DNA from 2 places in the Bacillus sp. iso_77 genome. Region 1 is predicted to be linked to the other one. Evidence: predicted binding sites of a transcription regulator. Region 1 holds the regulator's gene; the other holds the start of a gene.

Region 1 (10,316 bases):
GATGTTTTGGACAGCATGGCTGATTCCTGCTGCCGGATTCTTTAGTATTGCGGGTTTCTTTCACCATTACTATCTCATTATGCTTGCCCCGCCTATTGCAGCACTATGCGGCATAGGAGCTAAGAAGATGGGAGAGTTATTTAAGGCAAACAAAGGAGTATCTGCGTATTTGCTTCCAGCAGCAATCGCTGTTACAGCCATCTTCCAAGGGTATATTTTGAGTAACTATACGACTCAAATCAGTAGTATTTGGATGTATGCCATTGCCATTGCGGGAACAAGTATCGCTATCCTATTGCTGATGTACAGAGAAAAACAATTGATCATGAAACGACTGCTCATCACTGCTTTGACAACGCTGTTACTGTTTCCAGGTTTTTGGTCCGCCACCCCAATCATATATGGTGGAAATGCTGTTCTTCCAGAGGCAGGTGTACAGCTGGCTAGTTCACGAGGTGGGAACATGTTTACATCTAGTGTCGATCAAGGCTTACTCACTTATTTAAAGGCTCATCAAACAGGTGAAACGTATTTATTTGCAACGCTTACGACTGTTACCGCAGCGCCATATATCATTGACGAAGATGAGAATGTCATGGCTTTAGGCGGTTTTAATGGGACAGATCCTATTTTGAATGTCAACAAATTAAAAGCACTTATTCAACAAGGAAAGGTGAAATACTTTTTATTACCAGACAATCAGTCATCAGCTAACAGCAAATTGGTTAGCTGGATTAAATCACATGGTACAGTCATCTCATCTGAAGAATATAAACGATCCACATCAGCTGAAGAGGGGATGCCATCCGAGATGTCTTCACAAAACGAAACATTATATAGAGTAGATGAAATATCTTAAGTAGAACAAGGCGAATGATGAAGAGATCATTCGTTTTTTCTTATGGATCAGTATCCAGGAAGATTCAGCTCATGTTTTTCACATGTCATCACTCAGCCACTCATACATTAAAAATGACTCATTCCCTTCAAGTCAACATCATTTCATCAAAAGTATGAGGAGGTCACGAGCTTTTGAAGATGAGAAAAGGCTGGATCGCTGCTGTCGTTCTTTGTTTTGTCATTTGGATGGGTGCGTTATTAGGTGGTTTTGGAGAGGATCGTTCCGCAAAAGGAGCAGATCGTTATGATCATGTGATTCAATTTCCTAAGGAACGGTATCCTGAAACAGGCAGTCATATTCAAGAAGCTATTCGAAAAGGGCACTCAGACGTGTGTACCATTGACCGAAATGGGGCAGATGCCCGCAGGCAAGAATCATTAAAAGGAATTCCCACAAAACCTGGTTTTGACCGGGATGAATGGCCGATGGCGGTGTGTCTTGAAGGAGGAAAGGGGGCAAGCGTTCAATATGTCAGTCCATCAGATAATAGAGGCGCTGGTTCATGGGTCGGGCATCAAATCAGCGGGTATCCTGACGGGAAACGAATTTTATTTATTGTCAAATAAACATAGACAAGAGGCTCCTTGAGAGGGGGCTCTTTTTGTTCAACAGGAGCGTATTCGAGCTAGCAGGTACAAAAGATTCAATGGTACAATCAATCCATCAGGTACAAAGACTGACAAGTAGAAAATGTGAAGGGACATATGCTTATGGAAAAGAACCGTGCATTATACGATTTTTTCATGCAACATGCAGAGAAACTGACTGAAACATGGTATGAATCAATTGAGGATGATGATCCAGAATCCATTTATCGTTCAACAGATTCCAGCATCATAGCAGAGCTTAAACGGCAAAATCAAGATTATTATCAGCATTTTATCCGCGCACTTATTGAAGACAAGACGTATTTACATACGAAATTTAAAAAATGGTCTGAAGACTTAGCAAGTGATCCGAAGCACTTGAACACACCATTAGATTACGTCGTGAGAGAATATATGTCCAATCAAAGAGTGGTTCTTCATTACTTAAAAGAGTTTATAAAACAGCATCAAGGTGATATTGACATTGATCGAATATTTTATTGGTATGATTTGATATCTGAGGCATTTAACATTTCAATTCATGTCTTTATTCAGCAATATGTGAAAAATACCACCAAAAAACTCGTTGCACAAAGAGACATGATTTATGAGCTGAGTTCTCCAGTCATTGTGTTAAAAAGTCATGTTGCCTTATTGCCTTTAGTTGGAGATATTGACACTGCGCGAGCAAAGATTATCTTAGAAAATACATTAAAACAGTGTTCGCAAAAAGGTGTTCAACATTTATGTATTGATTTATCAGGTGTCGTCATCATTGATACGATGGTAGCACATCAAATCTTTGATCTTGTCACGTCACTTCGGTTAATTGGGGTTGATACGACCATTTCAGGGATTAGACCAGAAATTGCTCAAACGGCTGTACAGCTTGGACTTCCTTTTAATGAATTTCAAACGGCTTCATCACTTGCTCACGCTTTAGATCGTATGACTGAATTTTCATCCATATAAAAACCAGGCCTAGTAAACGGCCTGGTTTTTATTTAGATCACAGCGTCAATTTTTGTTACTTTCCACTCGTTTTGTACTTTCTCGAAAGTGACAGTACGTTTTACTTTGCGTCCATCAAGTGTTGGAACTGTGAATTCGTATGTGCGGATTGTACTTTTCTTAGAGACGAGTTTAGGTGTTGCCTTATCCCAATTAAGCATATTGTCTCCGTCACCAACTGGCACAGCCATTTTTCCTTTATGAACGATGAACTGATAGTCTTTTAAACCGTGAGTAATGGCATCTTTTGTGAAAACTTGAGATAGATAGCTGTTTAGTTTTTTCTTTGTATCAAATGTTTTAGACAGGTAGTTGTAAGTCATATCTTTATAAGTAAATGATTTTAATTTGTAATCTGAATGCTCTTTAATGTTGTAGCCTGACATCGCACTCCAAAAGTGTTCTCTTGCATCAAGGGCAATATGTAACGCTTCTTTATTTGTCAAAGCGGCTGATTTTTTGGAAGCGGCCAGTGTTGTTGTTTGTAATGAGATCATAAGCATAATAGCGGTTAATAAAACAAATAATTTTTTCAAGGCGATTGCCTCCTTTTCTCAATGAAAACTTCTTATGTTACAAATGTTACAATAGTTACAGAGATATTACAAGTATTAAATCTAAATGTTTTTTATTTCTTTTCTTTCTATCTATATAACGTTTGAGGGAGACAAAAAGTTTTCATTTTTTTATTTTTTTCTTCCTCATTAGTATTTAACCGTTCTAAAGAAGAATAAAACGTCTTTTGGAAAGATTTCTATTTGTCTCCTCAACACTCTTTTTTTATGTATGACATATACTGTCGTGATGAATGTCTAAGAAAGTGGTGTTTAGTATGTATAATCCATATGAAGGTACGTGGAATGGGTACTTGTACGATCGGCAGGTACAAAGCATGCCGGCGTTTCCTATTTCTCAAGTTGGAGGATTTCCCGGTTTGCCATTCGGAGGGACTGGGCAAGGTGCAGGAGGACAATCGGTCCCGCCAGCCCCGCCGCAGCATATCATCTCGCAATATCAACAAGCAGTCTCTCAGCCTCAAAGTATGCAGCCGCTCATTGCGGGGCAGAGTGTAGGCGGAAGCCAGCAAACGGTTCAATTTGCAGCTGGATGTAATAGAAGGTGGACCATTGTGTTCCTTAGAAACGGTCAAGTATTTCTCATGTATGTTCTTTCCTCGCAGCCTTTTGGCCGTACAACGGGTTTCATATGGCCGAACTTTACATTTGGCTCGTTCCCAAGCTCCAGTATTCTTGCATATTCTTGTTCATAAAAGAAAAAGCCGGCTCTCATCAGCAATTGATGAAATACCGGCTTTTTTTAATGAATATTTCTAAATACGCCAATCACTTTACCTAGTATACTCACATTCTGTAAAATAATCGGTTCCATTGATGGATTCTCGGGCTGTAATCTAAAGTGTGTATCTTCCTTATAAAAACGTTTCACTGTTGCTTCATCTTCTTCTGTCATAGCCACCACAATATCTCCATTGTTGGCAGTGCTTTGCTGACGCACAATGACGTAGTCTTTGTCCAAAATACCTGCATCAATCATACTTTCTCCCATAATTTCAAGCATAAATACTTGTTCATCTGGCGCTGCAAAAGTTTCTGGAAGTGGGAAATATTCTTCTACATTCTCAACAGCCGTGATAGGCAAGCCTGCTGTGACTTTTCCGATGACTGGAACATTCATTACAGCGCTTTTTGGAATATTCATTTCCTCTTCATCTAGTACTTCGATCGCTCTAGGTTTCGTTGGGTCTCTTCTAATTAAACCTTTCGTTTCTAGTCTAGCTAAATGTCCATGGACAGTTGAGCTGGATGCTAGACCGACAGCTTCGCCAATTTCACGAACGGATGGGGGATAACCCTTGCTTTTTACTTCTTCTTTTATGAATTTCAGGATATCGAGTTGTCTTTTTGATAGCTTCGTCATCTTTTGCACCTCAAAACGTCAATTTTAAAGAAATTATAGCATGTTTTTCCTAACAGTACAAACATAGGTTCGAAAAAAACGTTTGACAGAAACGTTTGTTCGTATTTATAATGAGTGTCAGAAAGAACGAACACACATTCTATTAGGAGAGATGACATTATGAGGTTAAAGGAATCTATTATTTTTATTGGGCTATTCTCATTCATCGTTGGCATATTTCTCTCACTTATTGCAGTCACTAGCCATAATGATCCAAATCAATATGTTAAAATAGAGGTTCAATCAGGTGATACTCTTTGGGGATTAGCTGATCAAGTAAACGACAGTAAATCAATCGATAAAAATGCTTTTATTGACTGGGTAACTGAACACAATGATCTCGCTTCAACTGACATCCAGCCGGGAGATATCCTTGTGATTCCAGTTAAAAAAGAGCATCCAGTCGTATATCAACTTGCAACAGTACAGTAGAAAGGTCGATTGAAGACATGAATGCAATCATTTATGCGAGAGTAAGTACTGCCAAAGAAGAGCAAGAAACCTCGCTTAAAAGACAAGAAGAAGAACTGCTTGCTTTAGCTGCAGCGCACAAGATGAATGTAGTCAAAGTGATTAAAGAAAAAGCGAGTGGATACGATCTTGATCGTGACGGTGTTTTTGACATGCTGGCTGCGCTGAAAGAGGAAGAAATCGATGCTGTTCTCATTCAAGATGAGACACGCCTTGGAAGAGGGCAGGCGAAAATCGCTCTTCTTCATTGTCTGTTTAAAGAAAAAGTCAAGGTGTACAGCGTATTTCATAGAGGAGAGCTTGAGCTTTCAGAAGCAGACGAGATGGTCATTGAGATTGTAGGCGTTGTAGAAGAGTATCAGCGGAAAATTCATAATTTGAAAATTAAGCGTGGGATGAAAAAAGCTGTTGAGCGAGGGTATCAACCCGAACTAAATTTAAAACACCAAGAACAGGCGCCTGGCCGCGAACGTATTGAAGTACCGATTTCTGAAATTGTTCGATTAAGAAAAAACAACATGACATTCGCTGAAATTGCAGTGACATTGCAGGCACTTGGTTTTGACATTTCAAAAGCAACCGTCCATAGAAGGTACCAAGAATATGAAAAAGGGCTTGCGACTTAAAGCGTGATTTGTTGTAAAAATGACTGATATTTAGTAGTATGTAGAGAAAATGTTTTAAAGGAGTTTGTCATGATTTCTAAAGAACAGCTTGCAAGAATCAATGAGCTTTCAAAAAAGTCGAAAGAGGCCGGTTTGTCGGACGCTGAGAAAACAGAACAGAAGCAATTAAGAGAGGAATATTTAAAGGCTTTTCGTTCTTCTATGAAAAATACACTTAAAACCGTGAAAATCGTCGATCCAGAAGGAAACGATGTCACACCAGAAAAATTAAAAAGAGAAAGAGACCAGAATCTTCATTAAAGGTCATCATTTCTTTATTTTTGAAAAGATGGGAGGAATATTCTCATCTTTTTTCATATTTGCATAAGTTTTTAGGTGATCGATAAACTAAATGTGACAAAATCCTTCTTTTTCGGCGTGAAATAGTTGTGAAAAAAGGACAGTAGATTTATGATAATGGTGTACACAAGATACGGAAGGGGATTTATATGGAAACGATTGAATTGAAATCTATTGCAACAATACGTACTCTCTCCATAGACGCAATTGAAAAAGCGAATTCCGGTCACCCTGGAATGCCGATGGGCGCTGCACCAATGGCATACGCTTTATGGACGAATCACTTAAACGTAAGTCCGCAAAATCCAAATTGGTTTAACAGAGACCGTTTTGTGTTATCTGCGGGACATGGCTCTATGCTTTTATATAGCATGCTTCATTTAAGCGGATACAATCTGAGCATCGAAGATTTAAAACAATTCCGCCAATGGGGAAGCAAAACACCTGGACATCCTGAGTTTGGACATACAGAGGGCGTAGATGCGACAACAGGTCCTTTAGGACAAGGGATTGCGATGGCTGTAGGAATGGCACTTGCAGAAAGACATCTTGCAGAAACGTATAACAAAGATCACTTTAATGTTGTGGATCACTATACATACAGCATTTGCGGAGATGGAGACTTAATGGAGGGCATTTCCTCTGAAGCTGCTTCACTTGCTGGTCATTTAGGCTTAGGCCGTTTAATTGTTCTTTATGATTCAAACGACATTTCTTTAGATGGCGACCTCGATCGTTCTTTCTCTGAAAATGTGAAGAATCGTTTTGAAGCGATGAATTGGGAAGTTCTTTATGTAAAAGATGGCAATAACATTGACGAAGTGACGGCTGCCATTGAAAAAGCCAAACAAAGTACAGACAAACCTACACTTATTGAAGTGAAGACGACGATCGGTTTCGGATCTCCAAACCGTGCGGGAACGTCTGGGGTGCACGGTGCACCGCTTGGCAGTGAGGAAGCGAAGCTAACGAAGGAAGCTTATTCTTGGACGTTTGAAGAAGATTTCCATGTACCTTCTGAAGTGTACGATCATTTCAAAACAGCTGTTAAAGACGCTGGACAGAAAAAAGAAGCAGCGTGGAATGAACTGTTTGAGCAATATGAAAAAGAATATCCAGAACTAGCAGCTCAGCTGAAGCTTGCGATTGAAGGAAAACTTCCTGAGAATTGGGATCAAGAGGTTCCTGTTTATGAAGCAGGTTCAAGCCTTGCCTCTCGTGCCTCTTCTGGAGAAGTATTAAATGGCATTGCTAAACAAGTACCATTCTTTATTGGCGGGTCTGCTGACCTTGCTGGATCAAATAAAACAACAATCAAAGATACAACTGACTTTGGCAGAGAGAATTACGCTGGCAGAAACATTTGGTTTGGTGTGAGAGAATTCGCAATGGGTGCAGCATTAAACGGTATGGCACTTCACGGCGGACTTCGTGTATTCGGCGGAACATTCTTTGTTTTCTCTGACTACTTAAGACCTGCCATTCGTCTTGCTGCATTAATGGGACTTCCTGTCACTTATGTATTTACGCATGACAGCATTGCGGTTGGGGAAGATGGACCAACGCATGAGCCAGTTGAACAGCTCGCTTCATTACGTGCGATGCCTAACCTTTCTGTTATTCGTCCAGCTGATGGAAACGAAACAGCTGCAGCATGGAAAATTGCTGTATCTTCAACGAATAAACCGACAGCGCTTGTTCTTACTCGTCAAAACCTTCCAACGATTGATCAATCACCAGAGAAGGCGTATGAAGGCGTAGAAAAAGGTGGATATGTCGTCGTTGAAGCAGCTGATGCACAGCCAGAAGCTCTTCTACTTGCTTCAGGATCTGAAGTAGGTTTAGCCATTGAAGCGCAAAAAGCACTTGAAAAAGAAGGCATTCGCGTTTCTGTCGTGAGCTTACCTGCATGGGATCGCTTTGATGAGCAGTCAGACGAATACAAAGAGTCCGTTCTTCCTAAAGCAGTGAGAGCACGTGTTGCAATCGAAATGGGTGCTTCACTTGGCTGGGAACGTTACACTGGCCTTGATGGCGATGTGATTGCGATTGATAAATTTGGCGCTTCTGCACCAGGCGAAACCATTATTGAAAAATACGGTTTCACTGTCAGCAACGTGGTGAGCCGCGTAAAAGCAAAGCTGAATAAATAATCAGTCTCCAAGCATCATGCTTTTTTGCAGTCGGTTTGCAGAGCTTTTCACTATGCTCTGCAAACTTTTTTCTTTTTTCTTGTTTTTTTGACAAAACTAGTTTCTTCTTGCTTCATATATAGACAATTCTTTCTTTCACATTTTTGTATAATACAAGCAATAAGCGAGATTGACGAAATGTGAAAGGAAGGGATAGACATGGAACGCCATTATTATATTTATTGGATTGAGGATGAGTTTGCTCATCATTATTTTGGTAGAGAATCTATTTTGTTTCATTTGTTTGAATCGTTACACTGGACGAACCGCAGTGATGACGAATTAGTCATGCTTGTTAAGCAAGTGGATTATGTAACGAAACGAATCCCTGCTTTTCATATGCACCAGCGTTTAATGAACAATTTAACCAATATTCACTATACACAAATAGGCTCAATATACAGTGCATCGCTACCAGATGGAAAAGGCACAGCCGCATTCATTATAAAAGACCGTTACATTCAAATGTCTGCCACAGGCAGTTATGAGGCAGAAGCGGTGTTTTTTGAAGTACTCAGAAAAATTAGTCCTTGTTTCCTGGCTATGGACTTTGGATCAAAGAAGCACGGTTGGCTCAATCCGGTAAAAGTGAGGAATTTTGTTTAAAAAAATAAAATTGAACGTGAAATGTTGTATAATAGCCTTTTGTTTAGTACACTTTATACGAGACAACATGAAGGAGGAAGAATTATGGATTTATGGGTTGTCATCCTTGTAGGCGTTGTTGCACTGCTTGCAGGAGTTGCACTCGGATTCTTTATTGCTCGTAAGTATATGATGAGCTACTTGAAAAAGAATCCACCAATTAATGAACAAATGCTTCGAATGATGATGATGCAAATGGGCATGAAACCGTCCCAAAAGAAAATCAATCAAATGATGAAAGCCATGAACAACCAAGCGAAATAATACGTACGTTATTATGATCATAGATGGAACATGGTCCCTAAAGATTGGACAAGCGATGTCCTTTCTTTATTGAAGTCACCTTCATCAGACGCATAAAACCACTGTACTTGCATGAATAAAGCAGGGAAAGTGGTTTTTATTTTGCCGTGAACCGTTTGTTAAAGACAAAACAAAAAACCCCTGTGAGCAGAGGTTTTCGTTTCTTTTATTGTCACACATATCAACTTTTCTAAAATCGTGCGGCATTTGTTTCTATCTTGAGATATCATTAGTTGGCTGAGTTTGAGTGTAAGTGTCGTTGATATTGTAAGAGGAGATGATCTAGCTGCTGGCTATGTTCGATGGTCACTGTTGACGTCATCCCATTATGCAAGACAACTTTCATCAACTCTTCTCTTTTTTCTTCAATTTGAGTTAATAATGATGTTTTTACCAAAGTCATGTTCCTTTCATGCAAATCTTGATAAAAAGAATCGGTTCTATTATATCCATTTTAAGGTTTATTTTCAAATTTAAAGGGTTTGGTATCTTGATGTCAAATTAAATTATATAAGGTTTTAAGAGATTAGACCATCTTTATTGAGATGATGTAAAAAAAATGAAATGAATTTGTCATCTCTTATTGTATATTGTAAGAAGGGGGTGTTCTTTTGTCAGATTTGAATTACTTTTTAGCGTTTGGAGCAGGGTTTCTTTCTTTTATCTCACCGTGCTGTCTGCCACTTTATCCAGCCTTTTTATCCTATATTACGGGCGTTAGTATAGATGAAGTGAAATCTGAGAAGGTGATGCTGAGAAGGAGAAGTCTTCTTCATACATTATTCTTTTTAATTGGGTTCTCTCTCATTTTTATTGCTATTGGATTTGGGACATCGTTTGTTGGGAAGTTTTTCATTGAATATCAAGATGCGATTCGTCAAATTGGTGCCATTCTCATTATTTTCTTTGGCTTTATGATTCTTGGTGTATTTCAGCCTTCTTTTTTAATGGGAGAAAAGAGGTTGCAGTTTAAAAATCGTCCAGCCGGTTTTTTTGGATCGATTCTCATCGGAATGGGTTTTGCTGCTGGTTGGACACCATGTACCGGCCCGATTTTATCAGCTGTCATCACACTTGCCAGCAACAAGCCAGAGTCCGCTGTGACCTACATGATTGCGTATGTATTAGGTTTTGCTATCCCATTTTTTGTTCTTTCCTTTTTCATCACAAAAATGGCTTGGATCAGAAAGCGTCAACAGCTCATCATGAAAACTGGCGGGATTATTATGATCGTAGTAGGGATCTTGCTGTTCTTTGATCTTCT
Region 2 (10,316 bases), 540 kb from region 1:
ATCGCGCGACGGCATTGGCTGTTTTTTCCCCATAAACGCCATCAATGCCCTTATCTACAGCTGTTTTGTCAGGATAAAAATACACAGCAGCAAGCGCTTTTTGGACGAGACGTACATGCTCCCCCTTTGTCAGAGGTGATGTCACCTTTAACACCCCATCCGGCAGTTCATAACTGAGCTTTTCTTCTGCATGATAAATCTTGAGAACTTGTCCAACTCGAATCATGTTCGGGTCACTAATCTGATTCCATGTCTGTAAATCACTCACTGTGACACTATGGGCTTTGGCAATACTCGTTAGCGTATCCCCGCTTTTCACCACATATGTGATAACCGTTTCCGGATCACCTGCAGTCTCAATTCCTCTTTTAAATTCATCCCATGTAGCTAGCAGCAGACGTGGACATGTTTTTCCTGACCAATGCTGATGCGTCACCACATTTGCTAATGGAATGCCATGTTCTTTTAAAAGCTTTTGAATAAGCCACTGGGCATGTTTGACAGCTTGTTGAAAGTTTCCATCCTCATTTTCACAAATTTCAATGCCAATCGATTTTCGGTTGCCATCTCCATGTCCATCCCCAGCATGCCATCCATTTTCATTTAAAGGGAGATGCTGAAAAATTTCCTTGTCATCCACTGTAAAGTGCCAGCTTACCTCTGTTGTTGAGCGTTTGACATATGCCGCGTGATTTTTTGCGTCAGCTCCCTTAGATGTATTGGCTGTGTTATGCACAGTTACATAAAGCGGCGTCATAGCATATCCTGGCCGATTTCCGTTTCCAACTGGAATAAAATCTTGATAAATTTGTACCATGTTTTGCACTCCTTTTTGTTAAATTGATGTTTGATCTTGCTCATCAATCGGTGGCAAACGTAAGACAAATTTGTTTGTTTTCGTCATAAGACTATGGTAAAATTTGAATTCAATCGCCGTTTTATCTTTGTAAAATATAAAAAAATAGAATAAAAAACAGGAAAAACTTCCAATTTTCTTTGATTTTATGTTAAAATTGTTAAAAACAAGCCGATATAAAAAGTAAGCGATAGCTTTATTAGCCATTTAGTCCTATATGGACTTTTCTTTTACGGCAAAAATAGAACATACGTTTGTATGGAGGTTTTGACATGACTTATTTTTTAACCCATTTAGAAGAAGATATTAAACGGTTATACACTCAACTGCAAATAAGCGGTCCTGCCTATGTAGACATGCATAGGATCGCCGCTGAATTTCATGTATGGGTACACTACGAGGATACTGGCAGCATGATGATCAAACATCAAGGTCTTTACAGTATTATTTTAAACAGAGCCTTATCGTCAGAAGAACAGTGGCAGGATTTCGCCCACGAGCTTTGTCATGTGCTGAAGCATACAGGCAACCATTTTAACATGCACAAGCTCTTTCGAGAACTGCAAGAGTTTCAAGCAAAACAATTCATGTATCACTTTTGTGTTCCGACTTTTATGCTGCTGCAAATGACGCTCCCAAACCTTAGGCAGCAAGCCATTTTGCATATTGCTCAAACATTTCATGTCACTCGGGATTTTGCTGAAAAACGGCTTGCTCTATTTGAACAGCGAAGAGCCGGCATTCAATTTCAAAAAGAATTCACTTCTTATTTAATGAGAGCAGGCAAGGTCGCAGAAAATGAAGTTGCGTATCAAACAAAAGCGTCTGCACACGTGACGTCAGAAGTTTATTCATAAAGGCTTAACACTTGTTTCAGTACATTTGTGTATTGATAAAATTGTTCGGTTTGTGTATCACGCCTACGGCTCCGCCTAAAGTCTTGAAAGAAAGCTCTTCTCTGAGCTTGGCTAATTTCAATTTGAACACTTTTTCCTGTGAGGCATTGATTATTAATATTTTGAGGATGTGTTCCAGCAAATTGATCCGATTCAGATAAAAGTAAGGCATGGAAGCCATTTTGTGTGAGACACTTCACTGTTTCAGCAGCTTTTTCCCTGTCGGTACCGCCAACTAAAGTTTGTAGGACGTCTGTTTCTCCATAGCCGTGGAGTGCAAACGTATAATGATGTGTATGCACTTGAGAAAGACAAATCGGCTCATCAAAACGTGTGCTCGTAATATGAAGAACATGATTGCCTTTCACTTTAAGGCCCTCGAATAAATACATAGAATAATCGGTTGCTACTTCATGGACCAGCTCGCTCACGCCAGATTCAATTCCTCCCGCATGAGGTGACAGGACGAGAAGCTGATCCCCTTTCCGCTGATGAAGAATCTGATAGTCGATCCCTTTTCTTTCATGAGCGGAAAGCTCTTCATAATTTTGATACGTATCTATGATTTGATTCATTCCATCTGCCCCATTTCTCTATATGAGCATAAGTCTACTGATCGCAAATTCTTTTGTAAAGTGTTTTCGAATAACCAGTGTGATCTGAATGCATCCTTAAATTTTCCTTATCTTTACGGGCTAACTGTTGAATGTTGAGAAAAAATGACCGATAATTGAAATGAATAGAACTTTTGGACTATATGAATCTTTTTGTAATCTCTCTCATATATTAGAATATTGCGATCTACACCTGGAGGAATTCATGTTTAAAAAGAAAACCACCATCATCCTTGCCATCTTATGTCTTAGCTTCGCCGGAATTATTTACTGGAAATGCTTCTCTCTTCAAGGCGTGTCTCACGGAACATTCATCCGCTCGATATCATCACCTGATGGAACCTATACCATTAACACATATCGACATAGCGGAGGAAAACTAAAAGAGAATGCGGTCAGAGCAGAAATTGAAAACAAACTCACCCATCACAAAAAAACAATCTACTGGAAGTACCCTGATAAAGATCCTCTGATCAAATGGGAAAATGCACAGCTCGTTCAAATTGGACATGAGTTTTTAAATGTGGTCAAAGGTGAAACATACGATTATCGCTTTGATCAGAAAAATAGAAAATAACGAGCCAGCAAAAAAACGAACCCTTTTTGGATTCGTTTTTTACGTTGACATCACCTTTTGCATAAATTCTTTCATTTCTTTGCTAACCGTCGTCAACCTGTCTACAATTTCACTAAACTCCGTCACTAATAAAGCCTGTTCTGAAGATGACCCTTTCATATGGCCCATACTCTCAAGTAACGTATGTATATTAGAGGAAATCCCTTGCAATGAGCTTTCTATGTTTTCTGTTGCACGTGAGGTTTCGCTTGAGAGTTTTTGAACCTCGCTCGCTACCACACTAAAACCCGCCCCCTCTTTCCCTGCCCTGGCCGCTTCAATTGAAGCATTCAATCCTAGCAAACTCGTTTGTTTAGAGATACCTTTGATCATTTTTGTAATATCTGAAGTTTTTTTCGAGCTTTCAAGTGTTTGCTGTGTTTGGAATGTCATTTCCTCACTTGTCGCAGAGAGCTCTTCTGAATGAGCCGCCACCACATGCACTTTTTCTTGAATACTTTGAATGATGTCGTTCAATGACTCCATATACGCCTCAAGCTCTATTTGATTTTTAAGCGGAAAACCTAAAGCGATTGCACCAATGACTTGTTGATTTTCATCGAAAATCGGCAATCCCATTGCATTTAAAGGCGTCCCATACACCGATTCAGGTACAAATGTACTTGATGTTTCGCCTCTAAGCGCATTTTTCATATTCTGATCATCTGGTTTAATGGGATCTCCTGTCCGTATTTGAAAATCCACATCTTTTGATGGCAAATACAGCAAGAATTTTTCTCGATCAATGACCCCCATCGTCACTTCATCTTTTAAAATCTTCATCATATAAGGTGCTGCTGTTACAATACTCTGTAGTATATCCATCTTCTCTACCCCCTTAATGTATTTATCGGTCATTCCTCTTAAATTTGATTATTGTTTTTTAAAAATAATGATCAAGATTGAAGTTTTTTTCATATTTACGAGTAAAAAGTATGCCAATTCCTTTCTATATTCAAAAAAACGAGAATTTGCTATACTTAGAAAATCAACATATGATGAAATGGTCATGTAACCATTTTATATATTCACTGGAGGCGCATGTTGTGACACAACCCATGAAGTATGAGCGGGCGATCGTCATCGGAGGCGGAATAACGGGAATGCTCGCTGCAAAGGTTTTATCAAGTTTTTACCTTGAAGTATTGATCATTGAAAAGGACGAATTGCCAGACGCTCCTGAAAATCGTCTTGGCACGCCTCAAGCTTTTCATCCACATAGAATGCTGCCACTAGGCAAACAAATAGTGGAACGTCTATTTCCTGGTTATACAAAAGAATTACTAGAATTGGGCGGGTACAACACATGGCATCAGACATCTCGCTTTATGACAAAAGATGGCGAGTTAGTACTCACCGATACTGAAGAAACAGCTGTCACACGACGTGCCATGCTAGAGTGGGTGCTGATGCAAAGAATGTTACGTGAGGATCGTGTTCAATTTTTAGAAAAACATGAAGCGATCGCTCTTCTTTTTGAAGAAGAAACGACTAAAGTGAGTGGATTACAGGTCAAAGATCGGAGGATAAAGCCTGGAATCATCAACAAAATAAGTGCGGACTTAGTCATTGATACGTCTGGAAGAATGTCTAAATTGCCAAAATGGCTGAAAAGCGCAGGACGAACCTTGCCGCAGACAGATGAGCTAATCGTGTCTCTTGGCTATAGCACGAGATACTACCAAATACCACCTGAGGCACCGAATCTGGAACCAATGGTCATCGTTGGACAGCCAAATAAGAAAATTCCAACAGGACTGTTTGAACGAGTAGATCATGATTTAGTAGCGGTTCTTCTCTCAGCAGCTGGCGGCTCTCATTATCCAACAACGGACGCTAATCAGTTTGATGTAGAGACCGCTAGGCTGACCAATCCCTCTATAGCAGAAGCCATCACTCATTTAATTCCCTATACGAAACCAAAAGGATTTAGAGTTCCGGCTTGTGTCAGAAACCACTATGAACAAATGGAAGATTGGCCAAGCGGCTTATTGGTCATGGGTGATGCCTTATGCACATTAGATCCAATACATGGTCAGGGAATGACAAAGGCAGCTCTTGAGGCACAAACACTTGAGCGTATGCTCAAACAAGCACAAGAAGATAGGCTTATTTCTTTTGAACGGCATACCTTACAACAAATGCAGCACGCCAATGAGCTTGGCTGGTGGCTCTGTGCAATTGCAGATATGGCATGGGAAGGCGTCGAGTTAAAAGGAACCCCCATTTCCCATCTGACATTTGTACAAGAATTTTTCAATTATTATGTACAATATGCCGTTCAAACAAAACAACCTAAATGCCTTGAGGCGTATCATCGTATGCATTCATTCTTAATAGAACCGAGAAAAATCATCAACCTAGAGCAGCTGCAAGACATGATTCAAGCTGACTCCACTGGTGAGGTCCGCAACTGGTGGCAGAGGTGGGATCAAAAGAATGATGAATTAAATCGAGCTTTCTTCTATGAAGCTGTTCCAGATTTTCAATTACATCTGTTGCTAAAATCAACATAAAAAAAGCCCCTCAAAGGGGGCTTTTAATTAACGTAATAATTGAAGTACGTTTTGTGGCTGTTGGTTCGCTTGTGCAAGCATTGCTTGAGACGCTTGAGAAAGAATGTTGTTCTTTGTGAACTCACTCATTTCTTTCGCCATATCAACGTCACGAATACGAGACTCAGCAGCTGTTAAGTTTTCAGCAGAAGCGCTAAGGTTGTTGATTGTGTGCTCTAGACGGTTTTGTACTGCACCAAGCTTAGACCGCTGAGCAGACACTTGCTTAATAGCTGTTTCAATAATACCAAGTTGTGCATCAAATCCAGCAGCTTCCTCGCCATCTTCACCACTTGCACTAATAAATTTTGTCACATCGATTCCAGCAACAGAACCGGCTCCATCTTCACCTTCAGCCGTCCCATCTGTACCTAAAACTGAAGCACCCATGTTTTCGATGTTAAGTGTAATTTGTTGTGTTGCGTTTGCACCGATTTGGAATACAAGGCTTTGTGCCTCACCACCGTCATCAGCACCCTTAGACGAATAAGTTCCATCTAATAATTTCTTCCCGTTAAACTCTGTACGAGTAGAAATACTTGTAATCTCATCTTGCAAGTTTGAAATTTCATCTTGAATGGATGCCAAATCCTCTTCCTGCTGTGTACCTGTGTTCCCAGCTTGAACAACAAGCTCACGAATACGTTGAAGTATCGCATGAGATTCAGTCAATGCGCCTTCAGCCGTTTGAATAAGAGAGATACCATCTTGAGAGTTTTTAGTAGCCATTTCTAGACCACGGATTTGACTTCTCATTTTTTCAGAGATCGCAAGACCTGCTGCGTCATCCCCTGCGCGATTAATGCGAAGACCAGAAGAAAGTTTCTCCATGTTCTTTTGGCTTGAACCGTTGTTAGTAGAAAGACGATTCAATGTGTTAAGTGCTGCGATATTGTGGTTAATTCTCATATTAAATGACCTCCATGTGTTTGAACCAATTAGACATCCATGTCTAAAAGTTCTAAATTAGAATTTTTCTGTAAGCCTTACAATCCATTTATCGAACTTTAATGGAATATGTTTAACAAAAAAGGAATAAATAAGGGAAAAGTCTCATTCAATATGATCGTTTCGCTAGAGTATGCCAAATTTAAAGGTCGTTTTTCATGATTTAACAGAGGGATTAAAGAATCACAAGTGAAGAGAAGGAGAAAAAGCGAAGAAAAAAGAGCATAAAAAAAAGCCCCATTAAGGGGCCTTTCATTAACGTAGTAATTGAAGTACGTTTTGTGGCTGTTGGTTCGCTTGTGCAAGCATTGCTTGAGAAGCTTGAGAAAGAATGTTGTTCTTAGTGAACTCACTCATTTCTTTCGCCATGTCAACGTCACGGATACGAGACTCAGCAGCTGTTAAGTTTTCACCAGAAGCACCAAGGTTGTTGATTGTGTGCTCTAGACGGTTTTGGACTGCACCAAGTTTAGCACGTTGAGATGATACTTGATTGATTGCATCGTCAACAATCTTTAATTGAGCATCATAGCCATCAGCTGCAACATCAGGTGCATTAGTAGCAAATTTAGTTACATCTAAAGAAGAAACATTTAAAGTATCGTCTGTTCCAAGTGCATCAGCAGACATTGCTTCAATGTTAACTTTAATTTGTTGCGTAGCATTTGCACCAATTTGGAAAACCAAATCCTTTTGATCTGCAGGAGTAGTTGTATTAACTGCATATTCTCCAGTAAGTAACTTTTTACCGTTAAATTCTGTACGGTTAGAGATACCATCAATCTCTTCGATTAATGCATCCATTTCCTCTTTAATAGCAGTTAAATCTTCAGTTTGTTGAGTACCAGTGTTACCTGCTTGAACAGTTAGTTCACGCATACGTTGAAGGATTGCATGAGTTTCAGTCAATGCACCTTCAGCTGTTTGGATAAGAGAGATACCGTCTTGTGCGTTTTTAGAAGCCATTTCTAATCCGCGGATTTGTCCACGCATTTTTTCAGAGATTGCAAGACCTGCTGCGTCATCTCCTGCACGGTTAATTTTAAGACCAGAAGAAAGTTTCTCCATGTTCTTTTGGCTCGCACCGTTGTTTGCAGACAAACGGTTTAATGTGTTAAGTGCTGCGATATTGTGGTTAATTCTCATTTCCTATTACCTCCATGTATGTGGGACCTGACAGACGTCCTTGTCTGAAAAAAGTCCTTTATTCTAGGGCTTAACAACCCTGACAATTCTATTATCGGACGTGGTTATGGGATGTTTAGCAGATTTTTAAAAAAATATCTTGTTTTTTTATGATGTTCATCCTATTTTTAACAATAATACAAAATATAAAAAGCTGCTAATCTATTATCAGCAGCTTTCATTTTATCAATATTGCTTGATATCAAACATTAAGATATTTTGGTACACCACGTAATCTTTCTTACTTGTGAAAGGTCCTTTATTGTGTTCATCATTGATCTCATAAAAGTTCATTCCGATTCCAAAGCTTCTTTCTTTATACCAATTAAGAAAATTGTTGATTTCTTTCATTGAGAGCAGATAATCCTTTTGCAGTCCGTTTATCATAGTAATTGAAAGTATACCTTTTGTTGATTCTTCCCCAGGCTTTGTTCCATCCTGATCTTTCGGTTCTTCGGTTGACCCATCACCAGGTTTTGTTCCGTCCTGATCTTTTGGCTCTTCTGTTGTGCCATCACCTGGATTTGTCCCGTCCTGATCTTTCGGTTCTTCTGTTGTGCCATCACCTGGATTTGTCCCGTCCTGATCTCTCGGTTCTTCTGTTGTGCCATCACCTGGATTTGTCCCGTCCTGATCTTTCGGTTCTTCTGTTGTGCCATCACCTGGTTTTGTTTCCTCCTGATCCGTTGACACTTTTTGCAGATCTTTTAATGGAATAGAGATAACAGATTTAAAATTGTTTTTGACAGAATGACTACCAATTGATTCAGCATAGTCTCTTCCACCAATAACATATAATTGATCATCAGCAATAACTGCCACAGATCCGACTCTACCTTCAGGGATTTCATATAAAGAATCTTTAACTTGACTAGTTTGTGGATCAAATATTTGAACTTGTTTTAATAATTTGCTAGATCTATCACCAATTTGCTGTCCACCAATGATAAATAGTTTATGATTATATGTCGCATATGCAGCTTCATAGGCAAAAGAATTTAATTGCACATCCTTTAAGCGTTGCCACTTCCCTAGCGACCTATCATATTCTAAAATGTCTTTATCTTTCCCTCGGCTAACATTAGCCTCACCACCAGCAATATATATTTTCCCATTTATTTCTGAAATACTTCTACCTTGGTGATTCACTAATAGGGAACTATCTAAAGATTCCCACTCTCCACTTACCGTATCATAGGAATAAAAGTTTTCTTTATAGGATGATAAAGAGGATACGATATAAATCTTTTCTCCAACTGTAACAGCTCGTAAGGCACCTGTTGTATAGGATGTATATATAAATTTATCAGGCATCTTAATCGGTTCTTCTGTCCATTGGTCAAGTTCTGTATCATAAACATCCATAGTTCTATGAACTGTTTTAGTCGTTTCATAGAGACCGCCAATGACATAGATTTTTTTATCTACTGTCGCATAAGCAGCACCTGTTCTTGACCTAGGCATCGCTGATTTTTCTGTCCACGAATCAGTTTTAGGATCATACATATATGTTGAATCATTGAACTTAGACTGCTGGCTAGCTCCACCGAATACATATATTTTTCCGTCAACTACACCTACACTTGCTCCGATACGCTCTTCCGGTAAGTCCGCTCGCTTCGTCCAACCATTTGTCTCAGCTGCATGAGCTTTTAACGGATGAATTGTGACCATCATAAAAATGGTCAAAAGCACTAAAAATAATCCTTTTTTCATCGTTTCTTTCCTCCATCTCTTAAATTTCCCTCCTTTTATCGACATATTTGTAATAAAATTTAATTTTTGCCGTTGTGCCTGTCATAAATTTAGGACGCTCTTATTTCTATTAGTATCTTTCTACATATATCAAATTTATCTGACATTACCTTTTCATAATCGCTTCTTCATCTTTCAACTGAATCATAAGTGAGGATTGAATATATAATAAATTGATAATACGTCGTGCCATTTCTGAGGGAGATGCATTGTAGTCATTTCTGATCCATTCAATGATAAAACCAAAGATGCCGTATGAACGATACTGGACAAAATAACTGTCGTTGATTTCTTCATACTGATCACTAACAAATGACATTCTATTTTGGAAGATATATTGTATTTTCTTAAGCAATTGTTCTTGTATGTGGGGAATTCGGTCTTCCATCACTAATAAATCATAATAGTCGCGATTTTCAACGATATATTGAAATACATCGGTGCCCTCTGGTTTCATGCGAGTTAAATCCAACAGTGGATTTTCACGAGTCGGCTTACAAAATTCATATTCGAAATTGACCATTTCCCGGTGAATAACATCTGCTGCTAATTCATCTTTACTTTCATAATGCACATAAAACGTCGTCCGATTATAGTTTGCCTTTTCCACAATATCCTTCACTTTTACGTGCGAATATCCTTTTTCTTTTACTAGTATTTTGAATGTTTGACGAAGTGTTTCTTTTGTTCGCTCAACACGGCGATCCTCTTTTTTGATCATGGGCCCCTCCTTTAGACACTTTTTAAAAAATGTTGATTAGAGATACATAAATTCATTTGTGTTGAAAACCTATACAAATAAGTTTTTTTGCTGATTGAAACGAAAAATCTTTCGTCCTACAATCAACTTAGTCATAAAGAAATGAATTTTTTGTGACATTTGATCTAACT

Evidence for each region. Region 1 encodes LexA, which represses DNA repair genes until DNA is damaged. Its sites were predicted from a motif close to CGAACATATGTTCG; they were not measured.
Region 2: AC0VYC_RS06035 (ImmA/IrrE family metallo-endopeptidase) is a predicted target of LexA. The motif match lies at 1,100-1,113, and genes of this name have one in related genera.

Annotation. Positions count from the first base shown of each region.
Region 1 covers NZ_CM149683.1:1,733,677-1,743,992, forward strand. Annotated here, with positions in the region: gene AC0VYC_RS08745 (glycosyltransferase family 39 protein) at 1-859, shown strand, start outside; gene AC0VYC_RS08750 (NucA/NucB deoxyribonuclease domain-containing protein) at 1,087-1,467, shown strand; gene AC0VYC_RS08755 (STAS domain-containing protein) at 1,612-2,460, shown strand; gene AC0VYC_RS08760 (IseA DL-endopeptidase inhibitor family protein) at 2,493-3,035, opposite strand; gene AC0VYC_RS08765 (hypothetical protein) at 3,332-3,769, shown strand; gene lexA (transcriptional repressor LexA) at 3,817-4,437, opposite strand; gene yneA (cell division suppressor protein YneA) at 4,597-4,908, shown strand; gene AC0VYC_RS08780 (YneB family resolvase-like protein) at 4,926-5,573, shown strand; gene AC0VYC_RS08785 (DUF896 domain-containing protein) at 5,643-5,873, shown strand; gene tkt (transketolase) at 6,062-8,065, shown strand; gene sirA (sporulation inhibitor of replication protein SirA) at 8,264-8,710, shown strand; gene AC0VYC_RS08800 (YneF family protein) at 8,795-9,013, shown strand; gene AC0VYC_RS08805 (aspartyl-phosphate phosphatase Spo0E family protein) at 9,282-9,455, opposite strand; gene AC0VYC_RS08810 (cytochrome c biogenesis CcdA family protein) at 9,664-10,316, shown strand, end outside.
Region 2 covers NZ_CM149683.1:1,190,111-1,200,426, reverse strand. Annotated here, with positions in the region: gene AC0VYC_RS06040 (N-acetylmuramoyl-L-alanine amidase) at 1-817, opposite strand, end outside; gene AC0VYC_RS06035 (ImmA/IrrE family metallo-endopeptidase) at 1,129-1,713, shown strand; gene AC0VYC_RS06030 (poly-gamma-glutamate hydrolase family protein) at 1,704-2,327, opposite strand; gene AC0VYC_RS06025 (DUF5412 domain-containing protein) at 2,572-2,943, shown strand; gene AC0VYC_RS06020 (methyl-accepting chemotaxis protein) at 2,983-3,807, opposite strand; gene AC0VYC_RS06015 (NAD(P)/FAD-dependent oxidoreductase) at 4,029-5,498, shown strand; gene hag (flagellin Hag) at 5,526-6,446, opposite strand; gene hag (flagellin Hag) at 6,741-7,631, opposite strand; gene AC0VYC_RS06000 (Kelch repeat-containing protein) at 7,857-9,386, opposite strand; gene AC0VYC_RS05995 (TetR/AcrR family transcriptional regulator) at 9,532-10,146, opposite strand.